Regions from separate parts of the Caproicibacterium lactatifermentans genome, predicted to be linked through region 2. Evidence: riboswitches for the same ligand, from Rfam matches in the RefSeq annotation. Region 2 holds a riboswitch; each other region holds the start of a gene.
What was found. A riboswitch is a leader RNA that binds a small molecule or an ion and turns the genes downstream of it on or off. The one in region 2 is predicted to bind thiamine pyrophosphate.
Positions count from the first base shown of each region.

Region 1 (7,745 bases), 590 kb from region 2:
AGCGTCAGCGCAATGCCCACCAGTACAGATACGACAATCCCCATCAGGAACGGCTGCAGGTTGGTGGCCCACATAATGAGCGTGCCCATCTTCATGGCCAGCGCGCCCAGTGCGGGTGCCCACCACCACGACAGCACCACGCCCACGCCGATTGTCACCAGCGGCGTGACAAGAATGTCCACTTTCGTTTCATGCGAAATTGCCTTGCCGACTTCCGAAGCGATAATAGCAACGAACAGCACCGCCAGCGGTCCGCCGGCTCCACCCAGTGCGTTGGAAGCAAAGCCTACTGCGATGAGGGAGAACAGAACCAGCGGCGGACAATGCAGAGCATAACCGATTGCAACGGCCATAGCCGGTCCACTCATGGCGGAGGCAAGGCCGCCCACCGTGTAGGATGTGCCGGCGACCGTTGCTACCGGTGCAGTGAGAAAGCCGATGTGGAACTGTGTGCCTAGTGTGCTAATAATGGTGCCAATCAGCAGGGAGCAGAACAGCCCCTGCGCCATGGCCCCCAGCGCGTCTACGCCGTAGCGCTGAGCGGAGATGACAATATCTTTTCGTTTGAGGAACGCTTTTACTTTTTCCAAGAAAACACCTGCTTTAAAAATATATATTTATGCGTTTACATGGATTTACATGTGTCTTGATACCAATAAATACAATCATACACAACCAGGCGTACCTTGTCAACCATTTTTGTTGGGATTTATTCGTCCAGTAAAATATGCAGGCGGTGCAGTGCGGTCTGCACCCGCTCAAACGCGGCTTCATCCGGACAGGCAAGCGTGTGCAGGTGAATGCCGTCCGTCAGGTTGGAAAGCAGCTGTGCATCTGACTGCGCACAGCGCTGCATAAACTGCTGTACCTCATACCGGCAGGAAATCTGCAGCGGGCCGGTCAGCTGTCCGTAAATGGGATGTTCCACAATGACGTCCAGCACAGTGCAGCCTTGGTCCACAATGGCTAGCAGTTCCGCCTGTGTTTGGACTGTATCGTGGCGGCAGGCAATCTGCCGTACCAGTCCTTCCGCCGGACGGCGTGTGGTATAGCCGCGGGGTGTGGCGGAAATATCCGCACCGCCGGCCCGCAGCAGGGCGATATCCCCCACAATGACCTGTCGGCTGACGGAAAAAGTTTCCGCCAATGCAGAAGCACTTACCGGCTTTTCTGCCCCCTGCAGCAGATGTACGATTGCGCTGCGCCGTTCCTTTGCATTCATGGTTCGCAGCCTCCTTCATTTTTTGTTCTGTATTGCTTATCTTACCATATCGTTTGTCAGATGAAAACAGTTTCTAGGCGTTTCCCCGGCAGGATATTGACAAAATACCGAATATATGGTACACTTGCCTCAAATATTCAGGGGAGCTTGTCTACAGCAAGCTGAGAGGAAGTTTTACACTTCGACCCTTTAACCTGATGTGGGCAATGCCACCGTAGGGAGTAAGGAAATACTTGCTTTTACGCGGAGAATGCCCGGTGTGGCGTTCTCCGCTTTTTGCTGCCCGGAATGAAAAAGAAGGAAGGCTTTTTATCAATGGAATACACAACACAGATGGACGCCGCAAAGAAGGGCATGGTCACCAATGCTATGCGGACAGTTGCCCAAAAAGAAAACATTCCGGCAGAAAAAGTGCGGCAGCTGGTTGCCGCCGGTCAGGCAGTGATTCCCTGCAACAAGAATCATGCTTCCCTTTCACCCAGCGGTGTAGGTTCGGCGCTTAAAACGAAAATTAATGTCAACCTTGGTACTTCCCGCGACTGCAGGGACCTCGACATGGAACTGGAAAAGGTCAAAAGTGCAGTGGATATGGGCACCGAAGCGATTATGGACCTCAGCTCCTGCGGCGATACACAGAAGTTCCGTCGTATGCTTACCCAGCAGTGCCCGGCGATAATTGGTACCGTGCCTATTTACGACGCGGTTGTGTATTATCATAAGGCACTGAAGGACATTACCACCGAGGAGTGGCTGGATATTGTGCGGATGCACGCACAGGACGGCGTGGACTTTATGACAATTCACTGCGGCATTAACCGTGAAACCGCCCAGAAGTTTAAACGCAACAAGCGCCTGATGAATATTGTTTCCCGCGGTGGTTCCATTATCTTTGCGTGGATGATGATGACAGGCAAGGAGAATCCGTTTTACGAGCATTTTGATGAAGTGCTGGACATTTGTCAGCAGTACGATGTGACGCTCAGCTTGGGCGATGCGTGCCGTCCCGGCTGTCTTGCGGATGGCACGGACGCTTCCCAGATAGAGGAGCTTATCACACTGGGTGAACTGACCAAGCGCGCATGGGCAAAAAATGTGCAGGTCATGATTGAGGGCCCCGGACATATGCCGCTGGACCAGATTGCCGCCAACATGGAGATTGAAAAGACACTGTGCCATGGTGCACCGTTTTATGTGCTGGGACCAATCGTCACCGACATTGCGCCGGGCTATGACCACATCACTTCCGCTATCGGCGGTGCCCTTGCTGCGTGGAAGGGTGCCGCGTTCCTGTGCTACGTTACGCCGGCCGAACACCTGCGTCTGCCGGACCTGCAGGATGTAAAAGAGGGCATTATTGCCGCGCGCATTGCGGCCCATGTCGCTGACATTGCCAAGGGTGTTCCCGGTGCCGCTGACTGGGACCGGGACATGGGACAGGCACGCAGAGAACTGGACTGGGAAAAGATTTTCTCCCTCTCCATTGACCCGGAGAAGGCCCGCCGCTACCGTGCCGCCTCCCAGCCGGAAAAAGAAGATACCTGCACCATGTGCGGGAATTTCTGTGCCGTGAAAAACATGAACCGGATTTTGGATGGCGAAGTGGTATCGATCTTTAACGAATAAAGGCCAAAAAGGCCAAGCCTTTATTCTGCCTTTTTTATACATTTTCCTCCTTGAAGAGTACGGCAAAACAGAGCAGAGCTGTGCCCGTGCGGGACTTCCCGCCGGACCGGGCTGCTCTGTTTTGCTGTATATGAGCAGATTCCACGGGAAAATTGGATTTTTCCCGTAAATAAGCGTCTTTTGTGAAGAAATATGGTATAGTGTAAACTGGACTTTAATAGTTTGAGGAGATGTCATCATGAAGAAAGGCCCAATCTATATTTTGCTGGCAACACTGCTTTTTTCGTCGATGGAAGTGGCGCTGAAAGGACTGGCTGGCAGCTTTAACCCGATTCAGATTACCTGCACACGGTTCCTTGCGGCGGGTATTCTGCTGATTCCCTTTGCACACCGTGCGCTGCGAAAGCGCAGCTGCACCATTGCCCGTACAGACTATAAATTTCTGGCGGTGCTTGGATTTTTAAATGTGGTGCTGAGTATGTCTTTTTATCAGCTGGCGGTACATAATGCGGAGGCTTCCGCGGTGGCGGTGCTGTTCTCCAGCAACCCCATTTTTGTCATTATGCTGGCGGGTGTGCTGCTGCACGAAACTGTGCACAAAAACCAAGTAGTCACGATGGTGCTGGAACTGCTGGGCATTTTGATTATTCTGAACCCCATGCATATGAAAGGGAACAGAACTGGTGTGGCGTTTGCGCTGATTTCGGCGGTGCTGTTTGCGCTGTACAGCACACTCAGCAAGAAAAAATGTGCGGACTACGGCGGACTGGCGGTTACCTGCGGCGGATTTCTGTTCGGCAGCGCGGAAATGCTGCTGCTGATTGCGGTATCCCACATTCCAGCCGTGGCGGGGGTACTGACAGCTGCCGGGCTGGGTGCTTTTTCGGCTGTCCCCATGCTGAGCGGCTATACCCTGCAGAATTTTCCCATTGTGCTGTATGTTTTTATCGGCATCACCTGCGGCGGGTTTGCCTTTTACTTTTTGGCAATGGAGGAAACTTCCGCGGCGGAAGCATCCATTGTGTTCATGCTGAAACCGGCCATTGCGCCTGTCTTTGCGGTGCTGATTCTGGGCGAATCCATTACCCCCAATATGCTGATGGGCATTGTGCTGATGCTGGCGGGATCGCTCATCAATGTGCTGCCGCAGATTTTGCAGCAAAGGGCTGCACATACAGTACCGGAAACGGATGAAACAGGGGTCGGCTGCTGACAGCAGCGCAAAACAGATACGATGATAAGGAGCAGAATATAAATATCACCGACATTGCAAAGATGGTGGGTATCACGGTGCGGTTCTGTCCTATCCTACTCTGGAGCAAATGCAGCAGATTATGCGCTGATTTTATAAAAAAGACAGGCACTGCACTGGATACCATTTCCGTATCCGGTGTGGTGCCTGCTTTTTTTGTTTTATTTTTTTCGGCTAAATACAATTCCGGCGTAAGCGGGTAGGTCCACACGGATGCCCTCATGGCCGCCCTGCCGGAATGAGAGAACCGCTGGATTGTGGTGGCCGTCACCGCCAAAATCTGTCTTATCTGTGTTGAACGCTTCCGTGTAGGTGCCATGTTCCCGCACCGGCAGAAAGTACCCAATGGCGGGACGTGCGGAAAAGTTCAGCGCAATGTACAGCTTTTCATGGTTCGGCTCCTCCAGACTGTCGCGGCAGTAGGCGAACAGACACCGGCCAACATTGGTAAGGTCCATCCACTGGAAGCCTTTCGGGTGGTAGTCGTTCTGGTACAGTGCCGGGTGGTTACGGTAAAAGTCCTGCAGGGTTGTGACAAAGAGGTGAAAGACACTGTGCTTAGGATAGGAGAGTAGGTTCCAGCCCAACCCGGCATTTTCGTCCCATTCTTTAAATTCCGCCAGTTCATTGCCCATAAAGTTCAGCTTTTTGCCAGGGTGTGTAAACATATACAGCCAGAACAGGCGCAGCTGCGGAAATTTTTCATCATAGGAACCGTAAATTTTATCAATAATCGTCCGCTTACCGTGAACGACTTCATCATGAGACAGCGGCAGCAGGAAGATATCGTTATAGAAATAGCTCATGGAAAACGTAATTTCTCGGGAAAAGCCGGGACGCTCGTCCGGCCGCTTCATCATATAATCCAGTGCGTCATTCATCCAGCCAAGGTCCCATTTATAGTCGAAGCCCAGTCCACCGTACTCGACCGGCGCCGTAACCTTCAGAAAATTGGTGGAATCTTCCGCAATCAGCATGGCGCCGGGGTGGCGCTGCTGCATGGCATAGTTGGTATTGCGCAGGAACCATACACCTGCCTCGTTGACGCCGCGGTTTTCCTGCCCGCATACATACAGCAGGCGGGAAACCGCATCATAGCGAATGCCGTCAAAGTGGTAGCAGGTCAGCCAGAAATCAACGGCGGATTTTAAAAAGCTGACAACGTGTGGCTTGGTGAAGTCAAAAAAGACGGTTCCCCACTCGCTTTCCCGCAGGTCGGGGTTCTCGCTTTCATACAAATAGAAGCCGTCAAATTTACTCAGTGCATAATTGTCACTAATGAAGTGGGCCGGCACAAAGTCCATAATAACGCCAATGCCTTCCCGATGGCAGCAGTCCACAAAGTGCATCAGCTGTTTTGGGGTGCCGTAGCGGCTGGTGGCGGCGTAGTAGCCGGAAACCTGGTATCCCCACGAGGCATCCAGCGGGTGCTCTGTTAGCGGAAGCAGCTCAATATGGGTAAAACCTTCCTGCTTTACATATGGCAGAAGGGTATCGATAAGTTCGTCATAAGTAAAGAAGCGTGCGATGCCTTTTTGGCCGTCTTTAATACGCCATGAACCGGGGTGAACTTCATAAATGGACAGGGGAGAGTTGTAGTTTTTGCCGCGGTGTGCCATCCACTGCTCGTCCGTCCAGGTGAAGCCCTCCAGCTGACAAATACGGCTGGCGGTAGCAGGACGCACTTCTGCGTAAAAACCGAACGGGTCGGCTCGGTCAAATAGGCCATCCGGCGTTTGAATGCGGTATTTGTACATTTGGCTTTCCTGTGCGCCCTCCACAAAAATACTCCAGAAACCCATAGGGGAGCGCGTCATCTGCCAGGCGTTCCAGTTGGAAAACTCACCGATGAGGAACACGTTCTGGGCATGGGGGGCATATACGGTGAAGCGCACACCCTGCTGACCATACTCACTGGTAAAGTGCGCTCCCAGTACGCGGTATGCTTCGCAGCTTTGTCCCTGCAGGTATTCGTGCAGAATCTGTTCAAACATAGTAACAGCCCTTCTTTCGTTTTGGCGTTTCTGCTGGCTGAAAAAAGTACAGACAGGTCTTTCTTCCATTATAGATGAAAAGACAGTGAAAAGCGAATGAGTTTTAAAGAAAATACCGAATTTTTACACTTCATGCAAAATGAATTTTTGTACCGCATAGGCGACGCCATCCTCATCATTGGAGCGGGTGACAAATTTAGCTGCGGCTTTCACCTCCGGCTGGGCGTTCTCCATTGCTACCCCCATGCCGGCAAAGCGTACCATGGAAACATCGTTAAAGCCGTCACCACAGGCTAAAAGGGACTGCCGTGTTAAATGCAGCCATCCCAGCAGCGCCGAAAGTGCCTGCGCTTTGTCCACGTTGCTGGGCATGACCTCCAGATAATAGGGGTCACTGCGGTAAATACTGCAGGAAGGGAACTGGCTGCGTATGTCAGGCTCCAGTTTTTCCAGATACGGCGGGTCACCCGCGAACAGAAATTTATGTACTGGAAAATCAATGCGCTGCATCAGGTCCGGCACTTCCTCTATTGCCATATGGTTAATGCGGCCATCGAACAGCACATATCGGTTATTACCCGTTTCGGTAATAATGGTGTCGGGGCTGTAAATCATGGAAGTCAAACGGTACTTTTTATTTAATCCGCACAGCTGCGGCAGGACGTTCTGCGGCAAAGAGCGCTCGTACAGCGTTTCACCGGTGCTGCAGGAGGAAATTTTTGCACCGTTAAAGGAAATAATACATCCCCCAAATCGGTCCATCTGCAGCTGCTTTGCCAGCGATGCGATACCGTTTATTGGACGGCCGGAAACAAGTGCCAGCCGTGCACCCATCTGCTGTGACCGCAGGAGGACCTGCTGCGTGTGGGGCGTTATCTGTTTTTGAGTAGTGGTTAGTGTGCCGTCAAGGTCCGTTGCCACAAGCTGATAATCAGTCATTTTATTTATTGTCTCCTGCCTATTCTAAATCTTTTTATTGGTTTTTCTTTCTATTTTACGCAGAAAGCGTCCGTTCTGCAATGGATAGGAAAGAAAACCTGCTGTCTATTGCCGCCGTTTTTTGTAGAAAAGAGAAAACCACGGCTGTACTTGCGCTTTTTCGGCTCGACCGGTATAATAAGAGCAGAAATTGCACTTTCCAAAAACGAGGCTGACAGGAGGAATTTTATTTGCGGCTGTGCTATCAAACGGTTTTGTTCGACTTCGACGGGACAATCTGTGATACAGGCGAAGGCATTATGGACTGCGTGCGGCTGGCGCTGCAAGAAATGGGGTACCCGGTGCCGCCGACGGCGACACTGCGGCGCTTTGTCGGTCCGCCGGCGGAACAGGGGTACATGACTTACTGCGGCATGAACCGTGAACAGGCGCTGCAGGCGGTGCAGCATTTTCGCTGTCATTACAATGTGGACGGCTGGAAAAAGACCAGCATCTACCCCGGCATTCCGGAACTGCTGCGGGACCTGAAGCAGGCGGGCGCAACCGTGTGCGTGGCTTCTTCCAAGCCACAAAATATGGTGGAGCGAATGCTGCCCTGCTTCCATATTCAACAGTATTTTGATGTCGTGAGTGCGGCGGACAATAGCGACCGGCATTCGGACAAAGATACGGTTATCCGTCATGCTTTGGCGCTGAGCCATGCCGAAAGCGGAAC
Region 1 covers NZ_CP046051.1:416,054-423,798, forward strand. The annotation lists gene GJQ69_RS02025 (PTS sugar transporter subunit IIC) at 1-590, opposite strand, end outside; gene GJQ69_RS02030 (transcription repressor NadR) at 710-1,222, opposite strand; TPP riboswitch at 1,352-1,460, shown strand; gene thiC (phosphomethylpyrimidine synthase ThiC) at 1,538-2,845, shown strand; gene GJQ69_RS02040 (DMT family transporter) at 3,084-4,058, shown strand; gene glgB (1,4-alpha-glucan branching protein GlgB) at 4,259-6,091, opposite strand; gene GJQ69_RS02050 (Cof-type HAD-IIB family hydrolase) at 6,215-7,030, opposite strand; gene GJQ69_RS02055 (HAD hydrolase-like protein) at 7,261-7,745, shown strand, end outside.
Region 1: linked by a shared signal. The riboswitch ahead of thiC (phosphomethylpyrimidine synthase ThiC) and the one ahead of thiD (bifunctional hydroxymethylpyrimidine kinase/phosphomethylpyrimidine kinase) in region 2 are both predicted to bind thiamine pyrophosphate.

Region 2 (7,745 bases):
TTATATTGAGAAAGATATTGTACACGCCTGCTCGAAACTGACACGCTCCATGGTAACGCACTCCACCGCCTTTATCACCATTATTTACGGCGCGGATATTTCAGAGGAGCAGGCAAATGATGCCTATAACCGTATCAAGAATAAAATCAGTTCCGACATTGAAATAACGCTGGTAAACGGCGGGCAGCCTATCCACTATTTCCTGATTTCTGTTGAATAATGCATTCTTTATTTGCAAAACCGATGATTGAATTAAAAGGCGTCGGCAGTAAGCGCGCGGAACTTTTTCAAAAGCTTGGCGTACCTACTGTCGGCGCTTTGCTGCGTTTATATCCGCGCACCTATGAGGATTGGAGTCAGCCGTACACCATTGCCGACGCACCGCTGGATGTATCTTGTGCTGTGCGTGCCACGGCAGAAAGCGTGGGAGCGCCCGTCTTTTCCCGCAGCGGTCTGATGCTGATTCATGTGTGTGCGTTTGATGAAGATGGCAGTACATTGGACATCGTCTTTTTTAATAACTCTTATATACAAAGCCTCATTCATACCGGCAAAATCTATCTGTTCTATGGAAAGGTGACCATGAGCCGCGGCCGGCGGCAAATGGCAGCCCCCAACTTTGCCGAGGACGGCACCTGTCCGGGTATGCGTCCGATTTACCCGCAGACAAAAGGACTTTCCACCCGTGTGGTAGAAAGTGCTGTGCGGGAAGCGCTGCGGCTGTTGCCGGAAACACTGCGTGACCCCATTCCACCGCAGATACGAAATGAACATTCTTTATGTAAGCTGGGCTTTGCGCTGGAAAATATCCACCAGCCAAAGGACCGGGAAGGCATGGAGGTCGCCCGCCGGCGGCTCGCTTTTGAGGAGCTGTTGGTCCTTCAGCTCGGTCTGCTGTCCATGAAGGGGCGCTCCCGCAAAAAAAGCTCTTTCCGCATAGAGGACAACTGCCTTTCCTCGTTTTGGAAACTGCTCCCCTTCTCCCCGACCGGCGCACAGAAACGGGCCGCAGAGGAAGCCGTGCGGGATATGCAGAGCGGCCTGCCCATGAACCGACTGATTCAAGGGGACGTCGGTTCCGGCAAAACAGCGGTCGCCGCAGCCTGCTGTTTTGTCGTTATCCAAAATGGCATGCAGGCTGTTTTAATGGCCCCAACGGATATTTTGGCACATCAGCATTTCGCATCTCTCTCCTCCCTGCTGGAACCCGCCGGCATTCATGTTGGGCTGCTGACTGGCTCCTTAAAAGCCAAGGAAAAAGGGCAGGTAAAGGCAGCTGCAGCGGACGGCAGCCTGCAGCTGCTGGTTGGCACCCATGCCCTGTTGACTAAAGATGTGCAGTTTCGAAAGCTCGCACTGGTCATTACAGATGAACAGCACCGCTTTGGTGTCGGTCAGCGAGAGGCTCTGGCAGAAAAATCCCAAAATCCACATGTGCTGGTGATGAGTGCCACACCGATTCCGCGCACGCTGGCCCTTATGATTTACGGAGACTTGGACATTTCCATTATTGACGAACTGCCGCCGGGCAGACAGACCATTCAGACCTACTGCATTGACAGCGGTAAACGGATACGTGCACTGCACTTTTTGCAAAAACACGTTCATCGGGGACGGCAGGCCTATATTATCTGTCCTGCTATCGATTCTGACAGCGATAAAGCCAGTGTGGAAACTTACACCTGCCGTCTGCGGCAGGTTCTACCGGACTGCCGCATTGGCAGCCTGCATGGCCGCATGAAAAGCAGCGAAAAGGAAAAAATCATGCAGGATTTCTCCGATGGCTGCATTGATATTCTGGTTTCCACAACTGTTGTGGAGGTTGGCGTAGACGTACCGAACGCGGTGGATATGCTGATTGAAAATGCGGAACAGTATGGTCTGTCCCAGCTTCATCAGCTGCGCGGCAGAGTCGGCCGCGGCAGCTACGAAAGCTACTGTATTTTAATTACCGACGCACAAAATGAAGAGGCCCGCGCACGTATGCGCGTCATGTGCGAAACCAGCAATGGATTTGTCATTGCGGAGCAGGACCTAAAGCTACGCGGTCCAGGCGACTTTTTTGGGCAGCGGCAGCACGGCCTTCCACAGCTGCAAATTGCCGACCTCAACAACGACCTTGACGTCCTAAAAGATGCACAGCAAACCGCCCGCTCCCTTCTGGAGGAAGACCCCGCACTGGAGGCACCAGCGCACCGCGGTCTGCGTGCGGAAGTGCGCCAGCTGTTCCGAAACATCAGTGAAACTTAGCCGTACAGAAAGGAAGTCATATAGGTATGGCAAATATAGACTATCATTCTTTTTGCGCACATTTTAAAGATGGGAAAGACATTCAAGAAGCAGGCTTCTACCTATTCAACGACCAGACCGAAACGGTTTGCTACCTCAAGTTCCTGCCGGAACGCAAAAATCCGTATTGGGTAAACAGTTGTGACGTACCGGACGGCGTATCCTTTCCGAGCCTTGAGGAACTGATGACTTCACGCATTTTTAACCGCAAATCGCTGCAGGAAAACTGGGATAATGTATATATGCTTTCGATAAATGGAATGCACCTGGAAGATTGGCGGGAAACACTGCAAACCTGATAGAACTGCAGAAAAAGGGGCTGCTGCAAAACGAAAACTTTGCAGCAGCCCCTTTCTGTTTAAGCTTTTTGCGTTATTTTTCTCTGCACGCTGCGGGCAGCAACACACAGCAGCAATGTGGCCGCCATATCCGGCAATGTACAGCCGACCGGCGTGTCCACACGCATCAGTACCCGATATAGGATAAATCCGGCCAACCAGACCACCGCATTCAGCACGTCCAGCCTGCTTTCTCCGCAGTTCCATTTCAGCAGGAAGAAATCTGCAATTTGCACCGCAACCATCGGCGCAAATACGGAACCGATTAAGTACAGAAAATCGGTAATATCATCCATCGGGAATAACATCGCGCAGACGGTGCCTACGGCTGTAACCAACATCGCCGCGTGCCTGCCATTTATCTTTTTGGACAGTGACTCCGCAGAAATACCGGCGCTCCATGCGTCAAGAAAGGTGGTCGTCACCGTAGAAAGAATCAAAATCAGCAGTGCCGCAATGCCCAATCCGGCTTTCACCATCATGGTGGCAATGTCTGCCTTTCCCGTTAGAATAGCCGCTCCCATGCCGATAATGTACATCCAGCAGCTGACCATTCCGTATACCACCGTACTGGTCAGCGTTGCGGCAAACGGGTGCTGCGCCTCACGCGTGTAGTCGGAAATCAGAGGCAGCCACGACAGCGGCATGGTGACTGCCAATTCCACCGCTGCGCCAAATGTCAAGTCCCCTTTGACTGCCGGTTCCGCCTGACCATCGCGGAAAATTACAGCACACAGAACAACCGTCAGCACCAGCAGTGCTGCCATGGCAATTTTATTAAGCCAGCCGAGGTTTTCCACACCGACGGCAATCCACACAAGGATAAGGCCGCCGATGACGAGGCACCATACCCATGCGCCGGTGCTAACGACACCGTTCGCAGCCAGCGCCCCGTCGTAAATCATAATTGCAGTCCAGCCCACCAACTGAAGAATATTTAGGAAAGCAAAAAACAAACAGCCGATTCTGCCAAAGCTCATTTGGACCGTGCCCATGGCACTGCGCCCGCTGCGTCCGCCAATCAGTCCAGCAAAGAACAGCATACAGCAGCCAATCAAATGCCCCAAAAGAATCGCCAGCAGTCCTTTTTGGAACCCCAGCGGCGCAAAATAAGTCCCCGTTAGGATTTCCGCAATGGACACGCCTGCGCCAAACCAAATGAGTCCGTTTTGAAAGGTCGAAGTTTTTTTCATCGGCGCGCTTCCTCATAATAGGCCGGCTTTAGGTCAAACGCATGGTCCATAGGACCGCTGCCCGCACCTAAATCCAGCATTGCGGCAAGCGCACCGGAAAGATACGTTTTTGCCTTGCAGACAGATGTATCCAAATCGTATCCTTTCGCAAGGTTCGCCGCAATGGCACTGGACAGCGTACAACCTGTCCCATGCGTGTTGGGGTTATCAATGCGCCTGCCCTCAAACCATTTGTATCCGCCGTCACGGTACAGGAGGTCATTGGCATCGTTCAGCCGATGTCCGCCCTTGCACAGCACCGCACAGGAATAGGTGCTGCCGATAACCGCCGCCGCCTTTTCCATGTCCTGCGGCGAAGTGATTTTTTGTCCGGACAAAACCTCGGCTTCCGGAATGTTTGGTGTCAGTACCGTCGCCAGCGGCAGCAGCTGTTCCTTCAGTATCGCTACAGCGTCATCTGAAATCAGCTTTGCGCCGCTTGTAGCTACCATAACGGGGTCCACCACAATGTTCTCCGCCTTGTAAAACCGCAGACGTTCCGCAATCGTTTCAATCAGCGCAGAAGAAGCGACCATACCAATTTTAACCGCGTCCGGCCGAATATCTGTAAAGACACTGTCAATCTGCTGTGCCAGGAACGACGAACCCACTTCAAAAATCCCCTGCACGCCGGTCGTGTTCTGCGCTGTCAAAGCCGTAATGGCGCTCATGGCAAATACGCCATTCATCGTCATGGTTTTGATATCCGCCTGAATACCGGCGCCACCGCTGGAATCGCTTCCGGCGATTGTTAATGCTGTCCTCATTTGTAATTACCCCTTTCCAGCATTTCATTTTGCGGCAGAAGGTGGTGCCCCCAATCTGCCAGCCGCAAAAGCCAGCCGTGAAAGCGGCGGTCTTTTGCTGGATATCCCATTTTTCTGTTCTGTGGGAACAAAGGCGGGCAAAAAGAAAAGCAGTGCCTGCAAAAGGCGCTGCCACAAACAATTCTTTCTTGTTCCCTACGTTGGCATTACCCAAATCAGGTGAAGGGTCAAAGCACTTTCGCTTACTCTCAGCCCACGTTTGTGAGCTCCCCACATATATTTTTAGTATATCGAATCATTTTCATCTTGTCAAGGCAAGCTGTTTATTGGTATTTCTCGTTGGATTGCTTCCGCGGCATAGAAAAAGCCAGCGCCTAAACAGCGCTGGCTTCTTGTTCAGATATTTTATTTAATAGTTGCGGTAGAGGGCAACCACCTTGCCGAGAATGGCAACTTCTTTGGTGTAAATCGGTTCAAAGTCCGGATTTTCTGGCTGCAGACGCACACGGCCGGGTTCCCGATAAAAGCGTTTAACGGTCGCTTCTCCATCTATCATTGCAATGACGATTTCGCCGTTTTCCGCTTCCGGTGTCTGACGGGCAATGACGATGTCATTATCTAATATGCCGGCATCCCGCATACTTTCTCCATGTACATGCAGGGCAAAATAGACATCATCTTCACTGCGTTTCGCCGGTGCATAGGGCACATGGCCTTCTGTATCCTCCACTGCCAAAATGGGCCGTCCCGCCGCGACCCTGCCGACAATAGGTACCTGCAGCACGGGAACAGAACGACTCTGCCCTGTCAGATGAATGGCCCGGTTCAGACCGGCATCCCGTGTGATAAGGCCCTCTTTTTCCAGTGTTTTTAAATGTGCATGTACGCTGGAAGTCGATTTTAAACCGGTTGCCGCGCAGATTTCCCGCACGGTAGGCGGCAGCCCAGTTTGTAGGCGGCTTTTCAGGTAGTCGTAAACTTTCTGCTGGCTTGCTGTAAGCATATTGTATTTCCTCTTTTCCTTTCGCCGCAAATAAGTATACCATAGAAAGAACAAAATCGCAAACGTTTGTTTGTAAACGGCGTAATGTTGTTATTCTTTATAAAACATTCACATACTATTAACAAATTTTGGGCTATAGCGCTGTATACTGAGTATGTAATCAAGAACAACGGAGCCGCACCGTTCACTTGATGTATGTTCTACCCTCCTCAATATACCCCTCAAGCTATTGAAAAAAACCGGGTGCCGCAGCCCGGTTTTTTTCTGTCTAAACTTCCTGTTTTGGTATATTTTCCTGCCGCAAGGCCATACTAGGGCTGGAGGTGGCAGGATTGAATACACAAGATTATAAAAAGCAGGAAGAACAGGAAAACGGAACAAGCACCGGATATCCATCCGGCGGCACAAACTCATCGCCCGGTAAAAAGCCCCCAAAAGGAAAGAAAGGGTTTTACATTGCACTGGTTATTTGCCTGACGGCAGTTACCGTGGCGGGATGGACAACCTACAGCAGTTTGCACAAGTACAAAAAAAGCACTTTGGATACACTGAACACCATTACGGAAAGCACCGTGTCTTCCCCACAAGAAAGCTTGCCGTCCGTTTCTTCACAGAGCGGCTGGGAAACGAGCAGTGTAACCAGTGAACCTGCCCAAAGCAGCCAGGCGGAAGCATCGGCAGCACCCGCTTCTTCCGCGGCAGCTGCGGCACAGCCGAAGTCTGCTGCGCCTGCTGCAGCTGCGCCTGCCGGTCTGCAGGAACCTGTACCGGATGCACCGGTACAGCACGCCTTCAGCGAAACACCGCTCTACTCGAAAACGATGCATGACTGGCGTGCACACGCCGGCATTGACCTGCGTGCCGCGAAAGGTACACCCGTATGCGCTGCGGCGGATGGCACTGTGCAGGCCGTGTCCGAACCGGAAGACTTTGGCGGTATGGTACAGGTTGTCCATGCAAACGGCCTGACTACCTGCTATTGTGGACTAACCGACATTTCTGTGCACAAAGGAGATACGGTCAAAGTTGGACATCAGCTTGGCAAGGTGGGAGAAATCCCCTGCGAAGCAGACGAGGCCCCCCACCTGCATTTTGCTGTTCAAAAAAGCGGCAAATTTCTAGACCCGGCAGACCTTTTAAAGTGACCGAAAAATTGTACTGCAACACAGCGCCGCAGATTCGGAGTTTCCCCGATTCTGTGGCTTTTTTAATTTGTTTACAGCTTCTTTATTTGAGTTGTTCCTACAATTATGGTATAATATAAAATAAAGAAGACATATTTGCCAAAAAATAAAAATCATTTGTGCTTTACTTGTTCATATAATATACACTCTTTGTTTCAACAGATTTTTTATTTGCATGATATACTAGCAACGCCATGTAAGAAGGGAATCCTCCCTTTCAGAAAGGAGTCCTGAGTTTTGGACAATAAGAAAGCGGTGCTTGTGTGTGTGACTGGTCAGCATGACTGTGACCGTCTGATTCACACTGGAAAATATATCGCGGAGAAACGCGGTGTGCCGCTGCAGGTGCTGAGCATCCAGTCCGCTGGGCTTGGCACACGCAAAGAATGTGAAGAACTGGAATATCTGCGGCAGGTTTCGAAAGAAGCAGATGCTGAAATGACTGTTTATTTTAATAAAGAGGCCGCCTATACAGCAGCGGCTTTCGCGCGGCAGGTGGGCGCTGTTCATATCGTGACCGGTATGGCAGAAAACACCTCCAATGGATTCATTGATGTACTGCACAGTCTTCTACCAAAAGTCCCTATTTCCATGGTAACGAAAGACAACAAAATACATAATATTTGTCCCCAAAATACCGAATGCGCACCACGAATGGTACGTGCCTGAACAGGCAATGACCGGCAGAAAGCTGACATGCTTTCCGCCGGTCATTTGTTTTTCTCACACTTTTTGTTGATTGAGCCGCTCATATTTTGCCTTGGTGGCAAGGCCGCCGCGGATGTGTCTTTGCGCTTTGTTGACCTGCAGGACCTTCTGGACTTTCTTATACAACTGACGGTCTATCTGCTCCAAACGTTTTGTCACATCTTTATGTACGGTGCTTTTGGAAACACCAAATTTTTTAGCAGCGGCACGAACGGTTGCTTTGT
Region 2 covers NZ_CP046051.1:1,814,507-1,822,251, forward strand. The annotation lists gene GJQ69_RS08840 (DAK2 domain-containing protein) at 1-220, shown strand, start outside; gene recG (ATP-dependent DNA helicase RecG) at 244-2,250, shown strand; gene GJQ69_RS08850 (hypothetical protein) at 2,277-2,588, shown strand; gene cytX (putative hydroxymethylpyrimidine transporter CytX) at 2,648-3,820, opposite strand; gene thiD (bifunctional hydroxymethylpyrimidine kinase/phosphomethylpyrimidine kinase) at 3,817-4,626, opposite strand; TPP riboswitch at 4,802-4,908, opposite strand; gene lexA (transcriptional repressor LexA) at 5,036-5,629, opposite strand; gene GJQ69_RS08870 (M23 family metallopeptidase) at 5,962-6,774, shown strand; gene GJQ69_RS08875 (adenine nucleotide alpha hydrolase family protein) at 7,051-7,482, shown strand; gene spoIIID (sporulation transcriptional regulator SpoIIID) at 7,537-7,745, opposite strand, start outside.

Region 3 (7,745 bases), 580 kb from region 2:
TTTGTCGGACAGATTGGTGTTTACACCGGCTGGGTAAAGGATATCGCCGCAGGCACCAAAGCCGCCATTACCGACATGGACTGGGCTGGCCTGTTCCTCATCAGCTTTATCCTGCCCGCTGTGTTGTGCCCGCTTATCAATTACTTCTGCCGCAAAGCTGGCTGGGTGAAGGACGGCGACATGAAGTTAACCTGACAGAATACTTCTTATAGAATAAAGAAGCCGGACGTTCCGCGGAATTTTTCCCGCCCGAACGTCCGGCTTTTGATTGTTTTTTAGCCGCTGACCATTTTCGCCGAAAGGGCCTTCAGCTTTCGGCAGGCCGCCGTGATATCCGGGCTTCCAAAAACAGCAGACACAATGGACACACCGTCCACGCCGGTGCCCGCAAGCTGCATGAGGTTATTTTCCTTTATGCCGCCGATAGCCACCACCGGAATATGCACCGTTTGGCAGATGGCAATCAGCGTCTGCCGGCTGACCGGCGCGGCGTCCTCTTTGGTCGCGGTGGAAAACACCGCGCCGACGCCCAGATAATCAGCACCCGCCTGCTCGGCGCATACAGCCTCCTCAACGGTTCCGGCAGATACACCGAGAATCATACGTTCCCCCACCCGACGGCGGACTTCCTGTGCGGCCATGTCCTGTTGACCAACGTGAACACCGTCTGCGCCACAGCGCAGGGCAACTTCTACATTGTCATCTATCAGGAACGGCACACCGTACTGATGGCACAGCTTTTGAATTTGTACCGCTTCCTCATAAAAAGCCTCGGCTGGCAATTCCTTTTCCCGCAGCTGCAGGCAGGTAATGCCGCCCTTCAGCGCGTCCTCCACCTGCTGATACAGGGTTTCTTTTCCCACCCATGCACGGTCTGTAACCGCGTACAGAAGCATTGTTTTTTTATCGCACTTCATATTTGGCGCCGCCCTCCAGTGTTTTTCCGTCCAGGTTATACACTTCATCTATGATATAATTCCGGTAAGTCGCGTTGCCGTCACGGGCGGAAAGCCGGTTACGTGCCCGCTCGCCGCACAGCCCCATAGCTGCAATGGCAGCGGCGGCAGCCTCCAGCGGCGTTTCCGGATTGGCGGCAGCATAGGCGGCAGTCATTGCGCTGAGCATACAGCCGGTGCCAGTGACGCGGCTCATCATTGGATGACCGTTGCGGATAACATATGCCCGGTCCGCATCCGCCGCAATGTCTATGGCACCGGTCGCCGCCACAACACAGCCTGCCTTTGCCGCGAAAGCTTTAAGAAACGCCACCGCATGGTCCAAGTTTTCCTCGGTAACCGTATCGGCAATGTCCGCGTCCACGCCCTTTGTGGTGCCGCGCCCCAGCGCCAGCGTCTTAATTTCGGAAACGTTGCCGCGGATAATGGCAAACCGCACTTCCTGCAGAAGCCGCAGGGCCGTTTCGGTGCGAATGCGGGACGCACCGGCGGCAACGGGGTCCAGCACAACCGGATGACCGCATTGATTTGACTTTTTGCCGGCGGCGAACATTGCCCGGCGGGTGTCCTCGTTCAGGGTGCCGATATTGATATTGAGCCCGCCGCAGATGGCAGTGATTTCCTCCACCTCTGAAGCATCATCGGACATGATGGGCGAGCCACCGCAGGCCAGCACGGTATTGGCACAGTCATTAACGGTAACATAATTCGTAATATTGTGTACCAGCGGTGCTTTGGTACGCACGTTCTCAAGCATTTCTCCAAACATACGGAATTCCTCCTGTTTTTGATAAGATGTCCGCAGGAACAGAAAAAGCGGAGGAACCCAAAATGGGCTCCTCCGCCAGAAAATCCGACTCGTTTCCTGCGTTGGCATTGTCCACATCAGGTTCTAGGGTCGAAGCGGCAGCGCTTCCTCTCAGCCTGGCGGTCCAAGCTCCCCTGCAGGCAGATTTCTTCTGCCGTACTTTTATTATAACGGCCTGTCCGCCTCTTTGCAAGTCAGTCCTTTTTCATCTTTTTGGCTTGACGAAAGATTATGTAAATCTTATAATAGATAGAATGATACTATCAGTAAAGAAGGATGATATATGGATAAACACGCTCGTATTCGGACCCGTATTCTCGCAGTTGCGCTGGCTGCCGCCTGTGTAACCGCTTTCACACCCGTGCCGTCCTACGCTGTGGGCGACGTGGACACTATGAAAAGCGAACAGGCGCAGTATGCTGCCCAACAGCAGAAAAACGACAGTGAACTTGCTTCCCTTCGCAGTGACAAAAGCCAAAAAGAAGCCTACGGTGCTGCTTTGCAGTCCCAGCTGGAAACCATTGAGGAGCAGATTAACAGCTGCTCTAACCAGATGACTGACCTCGACCTGCAAATGCAGCAGGCGCAGGACACCATCTCCGCCAAACAGAAGCAGATAGACGCTGATACTCGGAAACTGAAGCAGCGCCTGTGTGCCCTGTACATGACCGGCGGTGCAGGCAACCTGCAAATTCTGCTTTCCGCATCGGACACTTCTGACCTTTCGGACAAGGCCGAAGCTATTTCCGTGGTAACACAGCATGATACCACACTCATTAACCGGCTGAAATCCGAAAAGGAAGCGGTCAAACAGGCAAAGGACACCATTTCCACCAAGCGCCAGCAGGCAGCCAAAGTAAAGGAAAGCTATAGCGGCAAACAGCAGCAGCTTTCCAGTACATTGAGTGAAACAAACCAGTTTCTGAAAGACATCGGTCAACAGGAAGTGGACCTGCAGGACCAAAACGCTTCTCTGGACGTAAAGGCGGCCAAGCTTTCCGCCTCTATCGCTTCATGGCAGCAGACACAGCAGGCAGCAGCCAGCTCCACCGACAACACTGCCGGCAAGAGTGCGGACAGCCCGTCCAGCGGCTCCGCTTCCAGTTCCTCCTCTGCTGCCAGCAGTTCTACAGCAGACAGTACAAGCCCCGCCGCCAGCAGTGCCACGCACAGCAGTGCCAGCCGCCAGTCCAGCAATTATTCTTCCCGCGGTCGCTCTTCTGTTGCCAGCAGTACATCGTCTGCCAGCCATTCCTCCTCTTCGTCCTCGTCTTCTTTTTCCAACCTGATTGGCGAAGCGGAAAAGCACCTCGGCACGCCTTATGTAATGGGCGGCTACAGTCCGAGCGGCTTTGACTGCAGCGGCTTTGTTTGCTGGGTATTTAGCCACTGCGGCTACAATCTGTCCCGCACCACGGCACAGGGCATTTATGACCAGTGCCAGAAAATCTCCGTTTCCGAAGCACGGCCGGGCGACATTGTGTTCTTCACCGGCACCTACAGCTGCGGTGAGACCATTACCCATGTGGGTATTTACACCGGCAGCGGAACGATGATTCACGCTGGCAGCCCCGTTCAGTATTCCAGTATTGATACCTCTTACTGGCGGCAGCACTTCTATGCTTTCGGTCGTCTGTAAACCGTACATAATAGTAGTACCAAAACGGCAGGACATCAAATATGTCCCGCCGCTTTTTTGTCTATTTTCTCCAGCCGCCGTAAGATAGAAGAAGATGCCCCTTACAAGGCAGGAACCGCCGCGGGCTCCTGTGCTGTAAGGGACATTTTTAGTATGGAAACGCGCTGCCAATGGCGGTGATACTCTCCGCAAGGTCTTGACGGCAGCGGCTGCTGCGTGGGTCCAAACTGTTCACGGTTACGCAGCTGTCCCCTTTGTGGCCGGTGGCATGGACGATTTTCCCACTGCCGAGATACATGGCAACATGGCCGGGAAAATACAGCAAGTCCGCCGGCCGTATCTCCTCCTCGGGAATTTCGTGTACCGGAAAGCCCTCCTTTATCTCCGCATCACGCCAAATGGTAATGCCGTTCAGCTGGAACGCCATCTGCACAAGACCGGAGCAGTCAATGCCAAACGGGCTTTTGCCGCCCCACCGATACTGTGTGCCAAGGTAGGAAAGCGCCGATGCCGTTACGCAGGCACGCAGGTCTGCCTCCGGTACGCCGGCCGTTTCCGGCAGCGCAGCAAGGAAGCAAGCGGGCAGCCATCCGGTAATTCCTTCCGGCAGGCAGACCTGCTGCCAGCCGTCCCGTTCATCTGTATCGGTCAGGCCTACTACACAGCCGCGTACCAGCGTGCGCACGCACATTCCCTGCACCCGCGGCCGAGACAGCACATCTGCCGCGGCCTGTACGACAACACGTTTCGGGGCATCATCCCAAATACTGCGACTGTTCAGCGCACGCATATCTCCCTTTGCTGCCCATCCGCGGTAGCCATAAGAAGTTTCCACCCGATACCATTCTCCGCGCCGTTCCAACACACGTGCGGCAGTTCCACACAGCGCCTGGTCCACACGCTCCATATCATCTGGACTGCGAAACAAGTCGGTCACGCCGCGCAGGAAAATACTATTTATACCATTCATACTGCCGCCCCTTTCAAATAATCCACCAACATACGGAACAAGCGTCCCAAAAGCTGCTGATTTTCTCGATTAGAGGAACCGTCCGTTGCAAACAGGCCAAAAAAGTAGGTGTGGCCGTTCAGAAACAGCAGGCCTGTGTCGTGGTCCAGGCCCCGCAGTTCTCCGGTTTTGTGGGCAGCCTGCAGCGGCTCCCAAATATACCGAAACGCCACTGTTTTGTCCTGCTGACGGGAAAGCAGGGAAAGCGCATAGCTGCACAGCTGCGGCGTTAAAATGGTCTTCTGTGCCAGTGCCCGATAGGTACACAGCATATCGCGCGGGCTGGTGTAGTTGTTGCGGCCCTGCCGCACGGCGTTGTGGTCCAGCATTTTTCGCTGCAGTGAGGTATCTGTCAGGTGCAGCACCTCGCTGCTGTAGCGGTTGACGGCATCCATACCGACCAGCCGAATCATCAGATTCGTTGCGGTATTATCGCTGATACAAACCATCCAGTACAAAAGCTCTTCCAAAGAGGCCGCCGCAACCGGACGGTCAAAAGCGGTGCTGTCCGGCAAAATGTCTGCCGGCGCGATGGATACCATGTCCTGCAGGTTCCGTTTGCCCTGCCGCACTTCGTCCAGCACCGTCAGCAAAATCTGTGTTTTAATGGTGCTGGCCGAAACCAACCGCCGCTGCTCCCCAAAAGCAAGCAGTGGCTGGCGCCCGGCAATGTCCTGTACCAGCACCGAAACATTTGCCGCCGCATCTTCTATGAGTGCTGCGGTTTTTTTCTGTAAAGTCTCCAGCTGCATAAAAATTGAGCTCCTTCCCTATGTGCAGCCCCACGGTTGGCAGGGCTTTTCTCCTACTGTTTTACCGCATTTTTCGCATTCTGTCCACTGCCGCAGCACAGCAAAAGGGCCTGCCGGCCGGTGCAGGTGCGCGCGGCAGCAGGTCCTTTCGCTTATTGTATAAAGTAAAACTGGAATAGCCTTCAGCTGACTTTTGCTCCGTCACATAGGTCAATGTCCTGGAATGCGGTGCGTGTGAGGCCGGTGAACTTACCAGATGTAACATAGCACTGTGCCTTAAAGTACAGCGGGTAAATAGGGCAGTCGTCCATCATCAGCTTTTCGGCCTGAATGAGGATATTCTGCCGTTTGGCGGCGTCCGCCTCCGCAGTAGCCTGCTGGATTAAGGTATCATACTGCTTACTGCTGTATTTGCCGTTATTGTTGCCGTTTGTGGTCACCAGTGTATCCAGATAGGTCATGGGGTCGTTGTAGTCCGGGAACCAGTTGGTCAGCACCATGTCGAAATCACCGGCGCTCATGGCAGCGAAACGGGACTTAGAGGGCATAGGCTTCAGCTCAACGGTAATGCCGAGGGCGTCGCTCCACTGCTGCTGCAGGTAAGCTGTTATTTTCTGTGCTTTACTGTCATCACTGGAAACAAGTGGAATCTTCAGGTCGTTCTTGGAAAGGCCGGTTTCTTTCAGGCCATCCTCAAACAGTGCTTTGGCCTTTGCCTTGTCATAGCCGGCTATGACTGTGCCGCGGGCTTTGTCGTAGCTGCCGTTTGCACCGGCAATGGCGGTAGGCACCACGCCGGTAGCCGCTGTGGAACCATCCTTCAGCACATTGGTGCACATTTTGGCGGTATCCAGTGCCATGCCGAGGGCCTTGCGAATTTTAGCATTGTTCAAACCAAGCTTGGTACGCTTGACATTGTACTCCAGATAAACGGTACCGCCGTCCGAGTAGGTGTGGACCGGCTCGCCCTCTGCCTTCATTGCGGCCATCTGGTCGCCGTTAACAGTTACTTCATCCACGCTGCCCGCCTTAAAGGCGTTCATCATGGCGTTCTCATCTTTCAGCATGGTCAGTTTTACATTGGGAATGGTCGTTTTGGCAGCGTCCCAGTAATCGTTGTTTTTCACCAGTGTCACATGGTCGTCATGTGTCCACTCTGTCATTTTGTAGGGACCGTTCGTCAATAGCGTCTGGGGGCTTTTGCCATACTTGTCCGCATTGCTGCCGGTAATCTGCTTATATCCCTTTTCGTTAATGGGCAGGTAGGCAAAGAAAGAGGTAAGGCTCAGCGCGTAAGGAATTGGGTTTTTAAACTCTACTTTCAGCGTATAGTCGTCCAGTGCCTTCACACCGACCTTATCTGCAGTGATTTTTTTATCGTAATATTCCTGCCCACCAGCAATGTTGTCCGTCAAAATATAGGCATATTGGGCACCGGTAGAAGCCGTCATAGCCGTTAACCATGAAAAGACGAAATCTTTTGCCTTCACAGGTTCGCCGTTGGACCACTTCGCGTCTTTGCGCAGGTGGAAAGTATAGGTCTTTTTGTCGGCGCTGATATCCCAGCTTTTGGCAATGTCCGGCTGAGGTGTATCGTTTGCGTCCTGCTTTGTCAGGCCGGATACGGTTAAACGCAGTACATCGCCGGAAACTTGGTCGGTTGTCAGCATGCTGTTCAGTTCCGGCGGCTCGTTAGGCACATTAATCGTCACTGAATTGGCTGCGGAAGTGCCCGGATACCGTGTACTGGCGGCGGAAGCCGCTGCGCTGCCTGCGCTGCTGCCGCAGCCCGCCATGGAGCCGGCCATAACAGCCGCCAGCAAAAAAGCCGCTGCACGAAACAGACGTTTTTTCCACGCAGGCGTACTGCTGCCTGAAATCCTCTTTTTCATCTTTAGTCCCCCTTGTACACTCATTTGTACCCGCTTTCTGCGGCAGCCCGTGCGGCTTCCGGAAACGGGGAATTCCCTAAAAAACAAAAAGGCAGTAAAACACGAAACCGGTAAGAGCTTCATCATCTACTGTCTGATTATAGTAACTTTTTTTGTGCTTTGTCAATGCTTTCTTGCAGTTTTTTGAATCATTTCGTCAAAATATAGCAAAATTTCTCTTTCCATGAATCATCGTATGCCGAAAAATGCAGAAACAGGACAACGGTAAAAAAAACGAAAAATACTTATTTTTCAGTGTTCTGCGCACCGATACGTTCCGCAAGGTCGTTGAGGTATAGCCAGCGGTCATTTTTTTCGTCCAGCTGCTGTTTCAGGTCCTCTAATTCCTGTGTAAGCGGCACCAGCCGCGTGTAGTCGCTGGCGGCAGCCTCCACTTCCTTTTCTTTGGCATGAACCTTGCCTTCCAGTGCGACAACCTCATCATCTATCGTTTTTAGTTCGTGCTGTTCACTAAAGGACATTTTCAGCTGCTGCGGTTTGTCCGCGGCGCGCGGCTTTGGCTTCCCGGCAGGCTGATGCTCCTTTTTCTCCGTCGGCGGTGCGGGACGCTTTTCCAGATAGTCCGAAAAGCTACCGTTGTAACAGGTAATGTCACCGCCGTCCGCGACCTCAAAAATGCTGCCCGCAAC
Region 3 covers NZ_CP046051.1:408,002-415,746, reverse strand. The annotation lists gene GJQ69_RS02025 (PTS sugar transporter subunit IIC) at 1-195, shown strand, start outside; gene thiE (thiamine phosphate synthase) at 276-917, opposite strand; gene thiM (hydroxyethylthiazole kinase) at 904-1,725, opposite strand; TPP riboswitch at 1,802-1,910, opposite strand; gene GJQ69_RS09895 (C40 family peptidase) at 2,048-3,403, shown strand; gene GJQ69_RS02005 (C40 family peptidase) at 3,552-4,373, opposite strand; gene GJQ69_RS02000 (serine hydrolase) at 4,370-5,164, opposite strand; gene GJQ69_RS01995 (peptide ABC transporter substrate-binding protein) at 5,347-7,056, opposite strand; gene GJQ69_RS01990 (ABC-F family ATP-binding cassette domain-containing protein) at 7,341-7,745, opposite strand, start outside.
Region 3: linked by a shared signal. The riboswitch ahead of thiM (hydroxyethylthiazole kinase) and the one ahead of thiD (bifunctional hydroxymethylpyrimidine kinase/phosphomethylpyrimidine kinase) in region 2 are both predicted to bind thiamine pyrophosphate.